2 regions of the Kluyvera georgiana genome follow, and region 2 is predicted to be linked to the other one. Evidence: predicted binding sites of a transcription regulator. Region 2 holds the regulator's gene; the other holds the start of a gene.
What was found. Region 2 encodes ArgR, which controls arginine synthesis, uptake and breakdown. Its sites were predicted from a motif close to ANTGAATAAAAATACANT; they were not measured.
Positions count from the first base shown of each region.

Region 1: the regulator ArgR is predicted to act here: its motif matches at 5,851-5,868, upstream of argC (N-acetyl-gamma-glutamyl-phosphate reductase).

Region 1 is NZ_CP158865.1:4,815,957-4,825,406, forward strand. It holds gene sthA (Si-specific NAD(P)(+) transhydrogenase) at 1-1,218, shown strand, start outside; gene oxyR (DNA-binding transcriptional regulator OxyR) at 1,201-2,118, opposite strand; gene argH (argininosuccinate lyase) at 2,481-3,854, opposite strand; gene argB (acetylglutamate kinase) at 3,972-4,745, opposite strand; gene argC (N-acetyl-gamma-glutamyl-phosphate reductase) at 4,758-5,762, opposite strand; gene argE (acetylornithine deacetylase) at 5,916-7,067, shown strand; gene ppc (phosphoenolpyruvate carboxylase) at 7,380-9,450, shown strand, end outside.
Region 2 is NZ_CP158865.1:517,464-526,913, reverse strand. It holds gene zapG (Z-ring associated protein ZapG) at 196-594, shown strand; gene degQ (serine endoprotease DegQ) at 733-2,109, shown strand; gene degS (outer membrane-stress sensor serine endopeptidase DegS) at 2,200-3,267, shown strand; gene mdh (malate dehydrogenase) at 3,325-4,263, opposite strand; gene argR (transcriptional regulator ArgR) at 4,708-5,178, shown strand; gene yhcN (peroxide/acid stress response protein YhcN) at 5,554-5,817, shown strand; gene yhcN-B (DUF1471 family stress response protein YhcN-B) at 5,937-6,203, shown strand; gene ABTW00_RS02525 (barstar family protein) at 6,256-6,531, opposite strand; gene ABTW00_RS02520 (NAD-dependent succinate-semialdehyde dehydrogenase) at 6,558-8,012, opposite strand; gene ABTW00_RS02515 (CoA transferase) at 8,117-9,450, shown strand, end outside.

The DNA of each region.
Region 1 (9,450 bases), 670 kb from region 2:
CGTATTATCGAATTCAACCAGAACCCTCTCTACAGCGACCACAGCCGACTTCTCCGCTCTTCTTTTGCCGACATCCTGAATCATGCCGATAGCGTTATCAATCAGCAAACTCGCATGCGTCAGGGTTTTTATGAGCGCAATCACTGTGAAATGCTGCAGGGAGACGCCCGTTTCGTCGATGAACACACCATCGCGCTGGAATGCCCGGACGGTTCCGTTGAAACGCTCACCGCCGACAAATTCGTGATCGCCTGCGGTTCACGCCCATATCGTCCAGCCGACGTTGATTTCACCCACCCACGTATTTACGACAGCGATTCGATTCTGAGTCTGCACCACGAACCTCGCCACGTCATTATCTACGGCGCCGGGGTTATTGGCTGCGAATACGCGTCTATCTTCCGTGGTATGGACGTGAAAGTTGACTTAATCAACACCCGCGACCGACTGCTGGCTTTCCTCGACCAGGAGATGTCAGACTCGCTTTCTTATCACTTCTGGAACAGCGGCGTGGTCATTCGCCACAACGAAGAGTACGAGAAGATTGAAGGCGTGGACGATGGCGTGATCATGCACCTGAAGTCCGGCAAGAAGCTGAAGGCAGACTGCCTGCTGTTCGCCAATGGCCGTACGGGTAACACTGACTCGCTGTCGCTGGAAAATATTGGCCTGCAGGCCGATGGCCGCGGCCAGCTGAAAGTGAACAGCATGTACCAGACCGCGCTGCCGCACGTTTATGCCGTCGGCGACGTGATCGGTTATCCGAGCCTGGCCTCTGCTGCTTACGATCAGGGCCGTATTGCTGCTCAGGCGCTGATGAAAGGTGAAGCCACCGCACATCTGATTGAAGATATTCCGACCGGCATCTACACCATTCCGGAAATCAGCTCCGTGGGCAAAACTGAACAGCAGCTCACCGCCATGAAGGTGCCGTACGAAGTCGGACGTGCCCAGTTTAAACACCTGGCGCGAGCGCAGATCGTCGGAATGAGCGTGGGAAGCCTGAAGATCCTGTTCCATCGGGAGACGAAAGAGATCCTCGGCATTCACTGCTTTGGCGAACGCGCAGCCGAAATTATTCATATCGGCCAGGCGATCATGGAGCAGAAAGGCGGCGGTAACACCATTGAGTACTTCGTTAACACCACCTTCAACTACCCGACGATGGCAGAAGCCTATCGGGTAGCGGCGCTAAACGGCTTAAATCGCCTGTTTTAACGTCTTATCGAAATGACCGTCCATGCTCTCGCGGACGGTCTCTGCCAGCTGCTCATAGCGGCTGCGCAGCGGCGATCCAGGTCGATAGACCAGCCCAACGGTGCGGCGCGGCTCCGGCTTAATGCATGGCAGGTAAACGACACCATCACGTTTACGATCCTGCGGCACGGCCAGCGCGGGCAGTAAGGTAATGCCGCTGCCCGCCGCTACCATATTACGCAGCGTTTCCAGACTGGTTGCGCGGAAGTGGGTATCTTCATCCGCACCGGCTTCAAAACAGAAGCCCATCGCCTGATCGCGCAGGCAGTGACCGTCTTCCAGCATCAGCAGTTTCTCGCCGGCCAGATCCGACATCGGCACGCGATCGCGCTCGGCCCATGGGTGATCTTCATAGATAGCCAGCATCATTGGTTCATCAAACAGCGGCACCTCAATAAAGGCTTCGCTCTCTTTCACCAATGCCAGAATGGCGCAGTCCAGCTTACCGCTATCCAGCTGCGCCAGCAGCTGATGGGTCTGCGCTTCGTGCAGGTACATTTCCAGCTTCGGGAACGTCTGGTGCAGCATTGGGATAATGTGGGGCAGCAGGTACGGGCCAACGGTCGGGATCAGGCCGATATGCAACGGGCCGGACATCGTCTCCCCCTGCTGGCTAGCCATCTCCTTCAGCACTTTGACCTCGCGTAGCACGGTACGCGCCTGGTCCACCAGCAGCAGCCCGGCCTGGGTAAACAGCACCTTACGGCTGGTGCGTTCCAGCAGCATAACGCCCAGTTCATCTTCCAGTTTACGAATCTGCCCGCTCAGGGTTGGCTGGCTGACGTGGCAGGAATCTGCCGCCCGGCGGAAATGCCGGTGTTCAGCTAATGCCACCAGGTATTCAAGATCGCGAATATTCATTATTCATCCTCCATCGCCACGATAGTTCATGGCGATAGATAGAATAGCAATGAATGATTATCCCTATCAAGGATTCTGTTTAATAATAGACCACAGAAACAGCGCGGTTCCTTGTTTAACCCTTTGAAGTCGCCGCGTGGATTTCTGAGTTTCTCTCAAAACTCGACTAACTAAAGCCAACATGAACGTTTGCGGGCCCCGTGGCCCGCTTTTTTTTGCGCATAAAAAACCCGGCGTCGCTGCGCTCGGCCGGGCTGTATCCAACAATGTGCCTCGATGTTGCCTGATGGCGCTTCGCTTATCAGGCCTACAGGCTACGTAGGCCGGATAAGGCGTTTACGCCGCCATCCGGCAATTAAGCGCTAGCTCAGGCGCGCCTTCGCGTCGCTAATCGCCTGCGCCACCTGCTTCGGCGAAACGCCGCCTTTTGCCGCACGCTTATCGAGGCACGATTGCAGGGACAGAATCGGGTAAACGTCATCGCCAATCACCGCGCTGAATTTCTGCAGATCGGCCAGCGGCAGATCTTCCAGCGGCTTGCCCTGGGCAATGGCTTCCACCACCGCTTCACCCACGATATGGTGCGCTTCACGGAACGGCACGCCTTTAGCAACCAGATAATCCGCCAGTTCGGTAGCATTGGCATAACCCTGCTGTGCCGCCTCCTGGCAACGTGGGCGTTTCACCTGGATACCGTCCAGCACCAGCGCCGCCATATGCAGACAGTCCAGCCAGGTATCCAGCGCGTCGAATACGCCTTCTTTATCTTCCTGCATGTCTTTGTTGTAAGCCAACGGCAGACCTTTGAGGGTCATCATCATACCGGTCAACGCGCCCTGCACACGGCCGCATTTACCGCGGATCAGCTCCAGCGCATCCGGGTTTTTCTTCTGCGGCATCAGGGAAGAGCCTGACGTCACGCGGTCGGACAGCTCAACGAAGCCCGCTTCACCGGTATTAAAGAAGATCAGGTCTTCCGCGAAACGCGACAGGTGCACCATACCGATGGAAGCGTTAGACAGCAGCTCCAGCACGTGGTCACGGTCAGACACGCTGTCCAGACTGTTGCGGGTCGCGGACGCGAAGCCCAGCCAGCCCGCCAGCTGTTCACGGTCAATTTCATAAGCGGTACCCGCCAGCGCGCCGCAGCCCAGCGGGCTGACGTCCAGACGCTTGAGGGTATCCTGCAGACGGCTTTCGTCACGCGCCAGCATCTCAACGTAGGCCAGGCACCAGTGAGCAAAAGTGACCGGCTGCGCGCGTTGCAGGTGGGTGTAGCCCGGCATCACCGCGTCCTGGTTCACCTGCGCGGTTTCCACCAGCGCGTTTTGCAGCTGACGATTCGCGTCCAGCAGCTCCGCCACGGTGTCTTTGCACCACAGCTTGAGGTCGGTAGCCACCTGGTCGTTACGGCTACGCCCGGTATGCAGCTTTTTACCCAGTTGGCCGACCTTATCGATCAGCTTACCTTCCACCCAGCTATGGATGTCTTCGGCGTCGCTTTCCAGGATCTGCTGCGGATTAGCGCGAACTTCTTCCAGCAGCACGCTCAGCGCCGCTTCCAGTTGAGATTGCTCTTCCGCCGTCAGTACGCCAACCGTTACCAGCGCTTTGGACCAGGCTACAGAGCCAACGATATCCTGCTCCGCCAGGCGATAATCAAAGCGTAAAGAGTCGTTGAACTGTTTGAACCGCTGATCTGCTGCCTGAGTAAAACGCCCACCCCAAAGTGCCATAACATGCTTCCTTAAATTCTTTTAATTTCACTGCCGGATGGCGCTGCGCTTATCCGGTCTACAGGTTCTGTTCACGTAGGCCCGATAAGGCGCAGCGGCCTTCGGGCATACAAATACTTAAGCCAGAATACGCGTGCCAATCGGCGTGCCGTTAAACAGCGCCGGCAGCTGCTCCGCGTGGCGCCATGAGGCGATATCGACCGGGCGACCAAGCGTACGCGCCGCATCAAGCGCCGCGTTCACCTTCACAATCATACCGTCGGTAATAATCCCCTGCTCGATCAACTGCTCTGCCTTCGCCGCGGTCATTTCCGCAATGCGCTGACCTTTGCCATCGAGAATACCGCTTACGTCGGAGAGCAGAATCAGATCCGCCCCCAGCGTTGCCGCCAGCGCGGTTGCCGCCTGGTCCGCGTTAACGTTCATCAGTTGTCCTTCGGCGGTGACCCCGATTGAGCTCACCACAGGCAGGAAGCCGCCTTCCAGCAGCAGATTAATCAGTTTAGGCGAACCGGGCTGCGCCAGACCGACGTGACCCAATTCTTCATCCAGTTTAGTGACCTGCACGCTGTCACCATCGCCGAGGAACAGACCCACAGAGGCGATATCATGTTTCTTCGCCCAGGCCAGCAGCGTTTTGTTGGCTGTGCCCGCCAGCGCGCCGGTGATAATGTCGATCTGATCGGCAGGCGTCACGCGCAGGCCATTTTTCTTTTTCACCGGCAAATTGAGCTGCTTCATCAGCTCATCCACCACGCAGCCGCCACCGTGGACAATCACCAGCGGGCGTTGATGCGACTCGCGGTAGTTGACCAGCGCGGTAAACAGACGCTCCAGCGCTTCTTCGCTATCCAGCAACACGCCGCCCAGTTTGATAATTAATGGATTCATCGTCATCACACCTTAGATAAGAGACTGCGTCTCAGCGAAGCCGAAACGGATATTGGCGCACTGCACGGCCTGTGCGGCTGCGCCTTTCAATAGGTTATCTTCGGTCGCCACCACGATCAGGTGTTCTCCCTGAACGGCAAAACCGATATCGCAGAACGGCAGGCCAACCACGTTTTTCAACGCCGGAACGCCCTTGTCGTATAAACGCACCATCGGCTTATCGCCGTAGGCCTGCTGTAAGGCTTCCGCCACCTGCGCATGCGTCACGCCCGGCTTCAGGCGGCAGGTGATGGTTTCCAGAATCCCGCGCGGGAAGTTGCCCAGATGCGGAGTGAAAATGACCTCTGCGCCAAGATGACTGGCGATTTCCGGCTGATGGCGGTGGGTAAACACGCCGTAAGGCTGCAAGCTCACTTCACAGAAGCTGTTAGAGATCGCCGCCTTACGTCCCGCGCCGCTCACGCCGCTGGTCGCATTGATCACCGGCCACTGATTGAGATCCAGCAGATCGCCATCAATCAGCGGTTTTAAAGAAAGCTGTGCCGCCGTGGGATAACAGCCAGGCACGGCAATCAGTTGCGCTTCTTTCAGCGCTTCGGCGCTCCATTCAGCCAGGCCATACACTGCCTGAGCCAGCAGCTCAGGGTGCTGATGGGTAAACCCGTAGTATTTTTCATAGAAGGCGCCGTCGTTCACGCGGAACGCGCCGGAAAGGTCGAACACCACGCAGCCCGCCGCGAGGAACTGCGGCGCAAGGTCGTGGCTGACTTCATGAGCGGTGGCAAGGAACACCACATCAACGCCGGCGCTGAATTCACTGATGTCGGACATCGGCTGCAAAGGGAGATCAACAATCCCTTTTAGCTGTGGATGCAAATCGGAGATTAACTTTCCCGCATCATTGCTTTGCGCTGAGACCGTCAAAGCGGTTATGTTCATATGAGGATGGCGATTCACATAGGTCACAAGCTCAGCGCCAGCGTAACCGCTCGCGCCCACAATCAGCGTATTCAACATCGGGGCCGTTTACCTTCTTATGTCTGTTTGCCTGATTAAGCGTCGTCACTTCACCCTACCGTTGGTGGGTTTTCTTACGCCTAATGATAATGTATTTTTATTCACAAATACTGCATGAATATTGATACTATCACGACCCGAGGTGTGTCAACAATGAAAAACAATTTACCACCATTTATCGAGATTTACCGTGCGTTGATCGCCACACCGTCCATCAGCGCAACCGAAGAAGCACTCGATCAGAGCAATGCGTCTTTAATCACTCTGCTGGCCGATTGGTTCGCCTCTCTCGGCTTCAATGTTGAGGTGCAGCCGGTTCCCGGCACGCGCAATAAATTCAACCTGCTGGCCAGTACCGGACACGGCGCAGGCGGCCTGCTGCTTGCCGGTCATACCGATACCGTACCGTTTGACGACGGCCGCTGGACCCGCGATCCGTTCACCCTGACCGAGCACGATAACAAGCTCTACGGTCTGGGCACTGCCGATATGAAAGGCTTCTTCGCCTTTATTCTTGATGCGTTGCGTGATGTTGACGTGACGCAGCTGAAAAAGCCGCTCTACATTCTGGCAACGGCAGATGAAGAAACCAGCATGGCGGGGGCGCGCTATTTTTCCGAATCGACCGAGCTACGCCCGGACTGCGCTATCATCGGTGAGCCCACCTCATTGCAGCCGGTGCGCGCGCACAAAGGTCATATGTCGAACGCTATCCGCGTGATGGGCCAGTCCGGCCACTCCAGCGACCCGGCGCGCGGCGTGAACGCCATTGAAATCATGCACGACGCCATTGGCCGCGTGATGCAACTGCGCGACTCGCTGAAAGAGCGCTACCACTACGAAGCGTTTACCGTACCGTATCCAACGCTCAACCTCGGTAGCCTGCACGGCGGCGATGCTTCCAACCGTATCTGCGCCTGCTGTGAGCTGCATATGGATATCCGCCCGCTGCCGGGCATGACGCTGAGCGACCTCAACGGTCTGCTGGATGAAGCACTGGAGCCGGTCAGCGCGCAATGGCCGGGCCGCCTGACGGTCAGCGAGCTGCACGCACCGATTCCGGGCTATGAATGCCCGCCAGATCATCAGCTGGTTGAAGTGCTGGAAAAACTGCTCGGCACCAAGACCGAAGTGGTGAACTACTGCACCGAAGCGCCGTTTATCCAGACTCTGTGCCCGACCATCGTCCTGGGCCCAGGCTCGATTAACCAGGCACACCAGCCGGACGAATACCTGGAAACGCGCTTTATTAAGCCGACGCGCGAATTAATTACCCAGGTCGTGCATCACTTCTGCTGGCATTAATGTGTTCTGCCCGGTGGCGCTACGCTTACCGGGCATACCTCCACCTGTAGGCCGGATAAGCGCAGCGCCATCCGGCATATCCCCACCTCCGTTTTCCCGCGATCTTCTTCACATTTTCATAAGCATTTCTTATCTGGCACGATGCGAATTAACTTTCGTCAATTGCCGCGATTTATTCGTTTGCTGAAGCGATTTCGCAGCAATTGACGTACGGGTTTTTACGTGGCTTTATAAAAGAGGTGTCTTTATCCCGCCCTTTCGTTCCAAAGGCTGGGATATAACAAAATAAAATGAGATGGGGTGTCTGGGTTAATGAACGAACAATATTCCGCGTTGCGTAGTAATGTCAGTATGCTCGGTAAAGTGCTAGGCGATACCATCAAGGATGCGCTTGGTGAGAACATTCTTGACCGTGTAGAAACGATCCGTAAGTTGTCCAAATCTTCACGTGCGGGCAACGAAGCCAATCGTCAGGAGCTGCTCACCACGCTGCAGAACCTGTCCAACGATGAACTGCTGCCGGTTGCCCGCGCGTTTAGCCAGTTCCTGAACCTGGCCAATACCGCCGAGCAGTACCACAGCATTTCGCCAAAAGGCGAAGCGGCAAGCAACCCGGAAGTGATTGCCCGTACCCTGCGTAAACTCAAAGACCAACCCAATCTCGACGAAACCACAATTAAAAAAGCCGTTGAATCCCTGTCGCTGGAGCTGGTACTCACCGCACACCCGACTGAAATCACGCGTCGTACGCTGATTCATAAAATGGGCGAAATCAACAACTGTCTGAAACAGCTCGATAATAACGACATTGCCGACTACGAACGCAACCAGGTAATGCGCCGTCTGCGCCAGCTGATTGCTCAGTCATGGCACACCGATGAAATTCGTAAGCATCGCCCAAGCCCGGTGGATGAAGCCAAATGGGGCTTCGCTGTTGTGGAAAACAGCCTGTGGGAGGGCGTACCGAACTACCTGCGTGAGCTGAACGAACAGCTGGAAGAGAACCTGGGCTACCAGCTGCCGGTCGATTTCGTGCCGGTACGCTTCACCTCCTGGATGGGCGGCGACCGTGACGGCAACCCGAACGTCACCGCGGAAATCACCCGCCACGTGCTGCTGCTCAGCCGCTGGAAAGCGACCGATCTGTTCCTGAAAGATATTCAGGTACTGATTTCCGAGCTGTCGATGGTGGAATGCACCGACGAACTTCGCGAGCGGGTTGGCGAAGAGGGCGCGACCGAGCCGTACCGCTACCTGATGAAAACCCTGCGCAGCCAGCTGATGGCCACTCAGGCCTGGCTGGAAGCGCGCCTGAAAGGCCAGCGCCTGCCGAAACCGGCCGGTCTGATTAGCCAGAACGAGCAGCTGTGGGAACCGCTGTACGCCTGCTATAAATCACTGCAGGCCTGCGGTATGGGCATTATCGCTAACGGCGAGCTGCTCGACACGCTGCGCCGCGTGAAATGTTTTGGCGTACCGCTGGTGCGTATTGACGTGCGTCAGGAGAGCACCCGCCACACCGAAGCGCTGGGCGAACTGACCCGCTACCTGGGCATCGGCGACTACGAAAGTTGGTCAGAAGCCGACAAGCAGGCCTTCCTGATCCGCGAACTGAATTCCAAACGTCCGCTTCTCCCACGTAGCTGGGAGCCAAGCAACGACACCCGTGAAGTCCTGAATACCTGTAAAGCCATCGTCGATGCGCCAATTGGCTCGGTTGCCGCTTACGTCATCTCGATGGCCAAAACGCCGTCCGACGTGCTGGCGGTTCACCTGCTGCTGAAAGAAGCGGGCATCACCTTCGCACTCCCGGTCGCGCCGCTGTTCGAAACCCTGGACGACCTGAACAACGCCGACGACGTGATGACCCAGTTGCTCAGCATTGACTGGTATCGCGGCTTTATTCAGGGCAAGCAGATGGTCATGATCGGCTATTCCGACTCCGCGAAAGATGCGGGCGTTATGGCTGCATCCTGGGCGCAGTACCAGGCGCAGGATGCGTTGATCAAAACCTGTGAAAAAGCCGGTATTGAACTGACGCTGTTCCATGGTCGCGGTGGTTCTATTGGTCGCGGCGGCGCGCCGGCGCACGCGGCGCTGCTCTCTCAGCCTCCGGGAAGCCTGAAGGGCGGCCTGCGTGTCACCGAACAGGGCGAGATGATCCGCTTCAAATACGGTCTGCCGGAAGTCACCGTCAGCAGCCTGTCGCTGTACACCAGCGCCATTCTGGAAGCGAACCTGCTGCCACCGCCGGAGCCGAAAGAAGAGTGGCGCGGCATCATGGACGAGCTGTCCGACATCTCTTGCGAGATGTACCGCGGCTACGTGCGTGAAAACAAAGATTTCGTGCCTTATTTCCGCTCCGCCACGCCGGAACAAGAGT
Region 2 (9,450 bases):
CTAATTGTTATTCCTTTGAAAACCGGTATGTCTTACTTCACGATTGACTAAAAAAAGTCCGTTCTACACTACGCGATGATGCGTCAGGATTCCACTTCTACAGGATTAGCGGTTATAGTGGCACTATCGGGCGCTGGCATGGAGTTGCCGAAGCCGCCAATACCCTACGGAACAACAAAACAATGGGAGATGTTCATGACCTGGGAATACGCGCTAATTGGGTTAGTTGTCGGTATCATCATCGGTGCCGTAGCCATGCGTTTTGGTAATCGTAAATTACGCCAGCAGCAGGCGTTGCAGTACGAGCTGGAGAAAAACAAAGCCGAGCTGGAAGAGTACCGCGAAGAGCTGGTCAGCCATTTCGCCCGCAGCGCCGAGCTGCTCGATAACATGGCTGATGACTATCGCCAGATCTACCAGCACATGGCGAAAAGCTCCAGCAACCTGCTGCCGGGCATGTCTGCAGAAGCCAACCCGTTCCGTAACCGTCTGGCCGAGTCCGAAGCCGGTAACGATCAGGCACCGGTACAGATGCCGCGCGACTACTCCGACGGTGCATCCGGCCTGCTGCGTAGCGGCGCAAAACGCGATTAATCTGCATTCCACAAATATTTTACGGGCGCATGACATGCGCCCGTCCTCTTCTGCCTACGCCGTCTATATTTACTTCAATAACATCAGTCTTTTCGGGAAGTCGTGTTCTTGCATCCAGGGTCATGAGGGCCAGCATCAATGAATAAATCAACTTTACTGTTAAGTGCATTGGCGTTAAGCGTTGGGTTATCCCTCGCCGCTCCGGCGCCAGTGTTCGCGTCGCTGCCGACGCAGGTTCCAGGCCAGGGCGCGCTGCCTAGCCTCGCGCCGATGCTGGAGAAAGTGCTGCCTGCGGTGGTGAGCGTTCAGGTTGAAGGCACGGCACCTGTCAATCAGCAGGTGCCGGACGAACTCAAGAAATTCTTTGGTGATGATGGCGGCAACACGGCCAATGAACCCACCCAACAATTTGAAGGTTTGGGCTCAGGCGTCATTATTGATGCCATTAAAGGTTACGTGCTGACCAACAATCACGTCATCAGCGACGCGCAAAAAATCAGCGTTCAGTTGAACGATGGCCGCGAATTTGAAGCGAAGCTTATCGGCAGCGACGACCAGAGTGACATCGCGCTGCTGCAAATCCAGAAAGCCAGCCATCTGACGCAAATCGCCATCGCTGACTCCGACAAACTGCGCGTAGGCGACTTCGCCGTCGCCGTCGGAAACCCGTTCGGCCTGGGGCAGACCGTCACGTCCGGTATCGTCTCGGCGCTGGGCCGTAGCGGCCTCAACCTGGAAGGGCTGGAGAACTTCATTCAGACCGATGCGGCCATCAACCGCGGTAACTCTGGCGGCGCGCTGCTGAACCTGAACGGCGAGCTGATCGGAATTAACACCGCTATTCTGGCGCCCGGTGGCGGCAGCGTCGGTATCGGCTTTGCTATCCCCAGCAACATGGCGCAGACCCTGGCCCAGCAGCTGATTCAATTTGGTGAAATCAAACGCGGCCTGCTCGGCATCCGCGGTATGGAGATGACCGCCGACATCGCCAAAGCGTTTAATCTCGATGTGCAGCGCGGGGCCTTTGTCAGCGAAGTGCTGCCGGGTTCCGGTTCAGCAAAAGCAGGGATTAAATCCGGCGACGTGATTACCAGCCTGAACGGCAAGCCGCTGAATAGTTTCGCCGAGCTGCGGTCCCGCATCGCCACCACGGAGCCGGGTTCGAAGGTCAAATTGGGCCTGCTGCGCGACGGCAAACCGCTGGAAGTGGAGGTGACGTTGGACAAGAGCACCTCATCAACCGCTAGCGCGCAGCTGATTATCCCAGCGCTGGAAGGCGCATCGCTCAGCGATGGCCAGGCGAAAAGCGGTACCAAAGGGGTGGTCATTTCTGACGTGGAAAAAGGGAGCCCTGCGGCGCAGATTGGTTTGCATAAAGATGATGTGATCGTGGGGATCAACCGCCAGCCGACACAGTCCATCGCCGAACTTCGCAAGGTGCTTGAAGCCAAACCGGCGGTCATTGCGCTCAATGTGATGCGCGGTAATGAAAGCATTTACCTGCTTCTGCGCTAATCCACGAGAAACCGGGCATAGCCTGGAATGTATGTCCGGTTTCTCTCGTGGTATGCTTCGTCCAGTTTCCTCATCAACGATGCCTGTATCATGCTTGTAAAGCTCTTACGTTCAGTTGCACTTGGTTTACTGGTTGGCGGCATACTCATTGTCACCGTCCCTTCTTTGCGTCAGTGGAATCCACTATCCACCGAGCGCTTTAGCAGTACAGATGAAGCGCCCGCCAGCTATAACACTGCGGTGCGTCGCGCTGCCCCTGCGGTGGTGAACGTTTATAACCGCAGTCTGAACAGCAACACCAATAATCAGCTGGAAATCAAAACGCTCGGCTCCGGGGTGATCATGGACGAGCGCGGCTACATTATTACCAACAAACATGTGATCAACGACGCCGATCAGATTATCGTCGCCCTCCAGGATGGTCGCGTGTTTGAAGCCCTGCTGGTCGGCTCCGATAGCCTGACCGATCTGGCGGTCCTTAAAATCAACGCCACCGGCGGCCTGCCGGTCATCCCCATTAACCCGAAGCGCACACCGCACATCGGTGACGTGGTGCTGGCCATCGGCAACCCCTACAACCTCGGGCAGACCATTACTCAGGGGATTATCAGCGCGACCGGTCGTATCGGCCTCAACCCGAGCGGTCGACAGAACTTTCTGCAGACCGATGCCTCCATCAACCACGGTAACTCCGGCGGTGCGCTGGTCAACTCGCTGGGTGAGCTGATGGGCATTAACACCCTCTCTTTCGATAAGAGTAACGACGGTGAAACTCCTGAAGGGCTGAGTTTTGCCATTCCGTTCCAGCTGGCGACCAAAATTATGGATAAGCTGATTCGTGACGGACGCGTGATTCGTGGCTTTATCGGCATCAGCGGGCGTGAAATAGCGCCACTGCACTCACAGGGCAGCGGCATTGAGCAGATTCAGGGTATTGTCGTCAATGAGATAGCTCCGGACGGCCCGGCGGCACAGGCGGGTATTCAGAACAACGACGTGATTATTTCGGTCAACGGCAAACCGGCGATTTCCGCGCTGGAAACCATGGACCAGGTCGCCGAGATTCGTCCGGGATCGGTCATTCCGGTGGTCGTGATGCGTGATGATAAGAAACTGACGATGCAGGTGACGATTCAGGAATATCCGGCGTCGAACTAAACGGCGTGAAAAGCAAAGGGGCCATTGGCCCCTTTGTCACGTCTAAGGCGTCACGCCTTATTTATTAATAAAATCTTCACCCAGCTGAATATCTTTTCTCAGCGTATCGAGCATGCCTTCCAGCGCCTGCTGTTCGTAAGCGCTCAGTTTGCCAATCGACTGACGTTCTTCAATCCCGTTTTTACCTAACAGCAGCGGCTGCGAGAAGAAACGGGCGTATTGTCCGTCACCTTCCACATAGGCGCACTCAACCACGCCTTTCTCGCCCTGCAGGGCGCGAACCAGAGACAGGCCGAAACGCGCCGCCGCCTGGCCCATGGAGAGCGTAGCCGAGCCGCCACCCGCTTTCGCTTCCACCACTTCGGTGCCCGCGTTCTGGATGCGTTTGGTCAGGTCGTTCACTTCCTGATCGGAGAAGCTCACGCCGGAAATTTGCGATAATAAAGGCAGAATCGTCACCCCGGAGTGGCCGCCGATAACCGGCACTTCCACATCACCAGCGCTTTTACCTTTCAGCTCCGCCACAAAGGTGTTGGAGCGGATGATATCCAGCGTAGTAACGCCGAACAGTTTGTTCTTGTCGTATACGCCCGCCTTTTTCAGCACTTCGGCGGCAATGGCCACCGTGGTATTCACCGGGTTGGTGATAATACCAATACAGGCTTTCGGGGCAGTTTTGGCAATTTGCTGCACCAGGTTTTTGACAATCCCGGCGTTAACGTTAAACAGATCGGAGCGATCCATACCGGGCTTACGGGCCACACCGGCAGAAATCAGGACAACATCAGCGCCTTCGAGTGCGGGCGTGGCGTCTTCGCCGGAGAAACCTTTGATTTTGACATCAGTCGGAATATGGCTGAGATCGACAGCCACACCAGGCGTGACGGGGGCAATATCATAGAGAGAGAGTTCTGAACCTGAAGGCAGTTGGGTCTTTAGTAGTAGGGCAAGCGCCTGGCCAATACCGCCGGCGGCACCAAGGACTGCGACTTTCATCCTAAACTCCTTATTATGGTTAATGACTTTCAGGTAACAACCTGTCGTGGACCGCATAAACCAACGCAGGAGATACCAGTTGTTACTCCATTGCGGCGACCTTAATTCACAAGGTAAATAATTACAATATAATTGCTTACAGAATGCGGGCCATTCAACAGCATCCGCACTACTCCCAGAAAAAGGCCTTTCTACGAAACCAAATTTTCATCAACTATCGATTACAATATACTCAGCATGTTGCGTAAAACAACAGCAATTTAATAACATTTCATTTACTTTTAACTTATTTGGATCCCGTGATATAGGCATGTTTCTTAGGTCTAATTTTTGCTAAAATCCGCCCTTTCTCTATTTGGCTTAGCCTCTGTAGTAAATTATTTTGCATAAAAATTCACCTATATGCATAATAATGTCAATTTCACCACCATACTCGGGTGACTTATGCGAAGTTCAACTAAACAAGAAGAATTAGTTAAAGCCTTTAAAGCATTACTGAAGGAAGAAAAATTTAGCTCTCAGGGCGAAATTGTTCAGGCCTTGCAGGAAGAAGGTTTCGATAATATTAACCAGTCCAAAGTTTCTCGTATGCTGACCAAGTTTGGCGCCGTGCGTACCCGCAACGCCAAAATGGAAATGGTTTACTGCCTGCCAGCCGAGCTGGGCGTGCCGACCACCACCAGCCCGCTGAAAAATCTGGTACTGGATATTGATTACAACGATGCCGTTGTGGTTATCCATACCAGCCCCGGCGCTGCACAGCTGATTGCCCGCCTGCTGGACTCACTGGGTAAAGCGGAAGGCATCCTCGGCAGTATTGCCGGTGACGACACGATTTTCACCACGCCGGCACGCGGGTTCACCGTTAAAGATCTCTACGAGGCCATCCAGGTTCTGTTCGAACAGGAGCTGTAATCCCTCTTCCTTTCTCCTCTGGCCCACCAGAGGAGCTGCTTTAAAGGCAAATTTCCCTACGTTTCACTCCCGTCTCGTTAACATTAAGTGCGATTTTCTGGTCAGAATCATAGATCCAGTGAATATATCTATTCATAACCGCACAAAATATCAAATTATCATATCTAATTGATTATCATCACAATTAACACTTAACTTTACCGAAATATGTATTTTTTTATACATATATGTTCTAAAAATGACGATTTTTGACACCTAATTACACGCGAAACAATTAGCTGGGTATTAATATTTTAGGTGATTAGTGTATACTTAATTTCGTGATGAGGGTCACAAAACAAAGACCTTCCAAAAAAATTCGACGAGGTGAGTATCATGAAAATCAAAACAACTGTTGCCGCTCTGAGCATCCTTTCCGTTATCTCTTTCGGTGCGTTTGCCGCTGACTCTATCAGCAGCGATCAAGCACAAAGCCGTCAGTCAATCGGCACCGTTTCCATCGGTTCCGTCGGTTCATCTCCGATGGATATGCACGAAATGCTGAACAAAAAAGCGGAAGAACAAGGTGCATCATCCTATCGCATCATTGAAGCGCGTACCGGCGCTCATTGGCACGCAACGGCTGAACTGTACAAATAAGTTCGCATCAGGCAGCACGTCGGCAGTGTAGAAAAGTTAAATACCCAGCGGTCCCAGGAATCAGAAAGAACATCCTCTCACCGCTGAAGAATGAAGAATATGGTGAGGAGTAAAACATTATGAAAAGCGCAATGATCATCGCATCCCTTGGTCTGGCATCCGTTCTGTCCTTCGGCGCAAGCGCCGCAGTGCAACAGGTTAACGCGGAGCAGGCACAGAATCTGCAATCCGTCGGCACCGTTTCTGTTTCTCAGATCGGTAGCGACCCGATGGATATGCGCAGCGCATTAGCCGCTAAAGCCGAAAAACAAGGCGCCAGCAGCTACCGCATTATTGAAGCCCGTACCGGCGACCATTGGCACGCTACGGCTGAGCTGTACAAATAAACCCTCGTCGTCTTGTCCGACGACTTGCCCTCGCCCTTATGCGAGGGCTTTTTTATGCCCGCTGAACGTTAAAACGCAGCATCCCTTCCAGCTCTTCTTCTGCTTCATCAAACAGCAGAATCAACGCCCCATAGCGACGGCGCTGCTTGTCGTTGAGATGGATGAACTCGATCTCCAGCGGTAACGGCATTTGCGGGCCGGTGACCGCATCCCAAAGCGCATCTAAATCGCGAATCGACTCACGATCGAGGGCAAAGAGTTGAGCGAACTCCCGATAAAAATCGCCCTGATCCTCTATCTCATCAAAATCAAAAGTATAGATTTTCATCTCACGCCCTCTCCCATCCTGCAAAACTAAAGTCCCCCAATGTGCAACGTTTTCACCTCAAGGTACTCTTCCAGCCCCAGCACCGAGCCTTCACGCCCCAGCCCGGACTCCTTAACGCCGCCGAACGGCCCCAGCTCAGTCGATACGGCACATTCGTTAATACCGATCATCCCACTCTCTAACGCCTGTGAAACGCGGAACACGCGAGACAGGTTTTGCGTGTAGAAATAGGCGGCCAGGCCGTAGGGCGTATCATTCGCCCGGTGAATAACATCATCCTCATCGTGGAAGCGGAAGCACGCCGCCAACGGGCCAAACGTCTCTTCCTGCGCCAGCAGCATCTGTTCCTGACAGTCGCCCAGCACCGTCGGCTGCCAGAAGTTGCCCCCCAGCTCGTGAGGCTGCCCGCCAGCCAGCACCTTCGCCCCCTTCGAGACGGCGTCTTCTACGTGCTCACGCACTTTTTTCACTGCCGCCGCTTCAATCAGCGGGCCAACGACCACGCCATCATCCAGACCGTTGCCGACTTTCAGCGGTTTCACGGCAGCGGCAAGCTGGCTGGTGAAACGATCGTAGACACTATCGTGAATATAAAAACGGTTCACGCTGACGCACACCTGCCCGGCGTTGCGGAATTTATTCGCTACCGCCCCCTGTACCGCCGCGTCGATATCCGCATCCTCAAACACGATATAGGGCGCATTGCCCCCCAGCTCCATCGACACTTTCTTCATCGTTTCCGTTGCGTTACGCACCAGCGTTTTCCCCACTGACGTCGAGCCGGTAAAGGAGATTTTACGCACATCGTGACTCGCCATAATGGCGTCACTGATCTCCTGCGTATTGCCCGCAACGGCATTCAACACGCCATCAGGGATCCCCGCCTTCTTCGCCAGCGCCAGCAGCGCGAAGGCGCAGAGCGGCGTGTTATTGGCAGGCTTAATTACCCCGGTACACCCCGCGGCCAGCGCCGGGCCAAGCTTACGGGTCAGCATCGCCATCGGGAAGTTCCACGGCGTGATAGCTGCCACCACGCCAATCGGTTCACGCGTCGCCAGAATGCGCGAGCCGGGTTTAGCCGGGGGAATGATCTCCCCATTTGCCCGCTTACCCTGTTCCGCAAACCACTGGATAAAACTTGCCGCGTAATCCACCTCGCCTTCCGCCTCTTTCAGCGGTTTGCCTTGTTCAATGGTCATCAGACGCGCCAGCCAGCTTTTATTTTCAATTATCAGCTGATACCAGCGATACAGCAGCTCCGAGCGCGCTTTCGCCGTTTTTGCCCGCCACTGTGGGAACGCTTTTGCCGCGGCGGCAATCGCCTGCTCGGTCTCATGCCTCCCGGCCTTCACCACCTTTGCTACCACCTCACCCGTAGCCGGGTTCAGCACGTCAAAGGTGGTATCGAGATGGCGCCATTCGCCATTTACCAGATAGCCTGTTTGAAAAAGGTCATTGTCCTGTAGCGCTTGCGTGGTCATTACACCCTCCTGAAAAGTGTTTCCAGTTAAGTATAGCTATCGCTTTTACGGCAATAGTTGCCAGAATAACGAAAGTCGCATTAATGACGGGGAAGCGTGCTGTGATGAGTGAATATCCTGTTTTCAATAAGCTGCGCCAGGAACTCGGTTTGGCGCATTTCGCTACGAATAAAGTGACGTTAAGCAGCTGTGGGCCAATTTATCCCACGCCGTTTGCCATCGGTGACGCCGCCGCATCAATACTGGCGCTGCAGGGGATTATGCTGGACGTGCTGAGAGGTACCCAGCAGGACATTCACGTCGATGTCCGCTGCGCTGCCGCATCGACTCATGCGGTGACCTTTCAGCAACAGAACGGATATAACTGGCAGTACAACGATCCCGACTATCCCACTACCGATTTCTACCTCACCCAGGACAACCGCTGGATTTTCCTCCATGGCGGCTACCCGCGGCTGCGTGACGGTATTCTCGATATCCTCGATGTACCGAATAATCGCGCCAGAGTGGCACAGGCGGTAGCGAAGTGGGAGGCCGAGGCGCTCGAAGAGACGATCGCCCGCGCCGGGCTGTGCGCGGCAATCGCCCGTAGTCATGATGAATGGCTGGCGCATCCACAGGGGCAGGCGGTCAGCCGGGAGCCGCTGATCCGCCTTACGCGTCTGACAGACAGCCCCCCCAAACCTCGCCAGTACGGTCACGAGCGGGTTCTTCAGTCGCTGCGGGTGCTGGACTTCACGCATGTGATTGCCGGGCCGACCGCCACGCGCGGGCTGGCGCAGATGGGCGCTGACGTACTGCATATCTCATCTCCCTATCGCCCACGTATTCTGCCGTTTGACGTCGATACCAACCACGGCAAACGCAACGCCTACCTCGAGCTGTCCAGCGCCGATGGGGCAAGGCGAGCGGCGCTGCTGGTGCGTGAGGGTGACGTGTTTGTGCAGAGCTATCGCCCAGGCGCGCTCGCCCGCTATGGTCTCAGCAATGAAGAAATGGCGCACAACAATCCGCACATTATCACCGTGAACCTGAACTGCTACGGTCATCGGGGGCCATGGAAAGATCGCCCTGGGTTTGAACAACTGGCTCAAACGATAACGGGAATGGCGGTGGCACAGGGCGAAGCGGGCCAGCCGCAGTTGGGGCCAACCTATCCCAACGACTATTTGAGCGGCTACCTGGCAACACTTGGTGTGTTGATGGCGCTGGAGCGTCAGCGTCACGAAGGCGGCGCATGGCAGGTGGATGTGTCGCTGTGCCGAACGGCAACGTGGCTACAGGAGCTGGGAAGCCTGGCGGAATGGCGTCACGTACCGCCACCGGATGTTCAAGCCATCGCGGGCGGTATGGCTGTGGAACAGGGGCCATTTGGCGAACTGCGCTACTTCAATAGCGCGCTGTCGTTGGCGCACACGCCGATGCGCTTCTCGCTGCC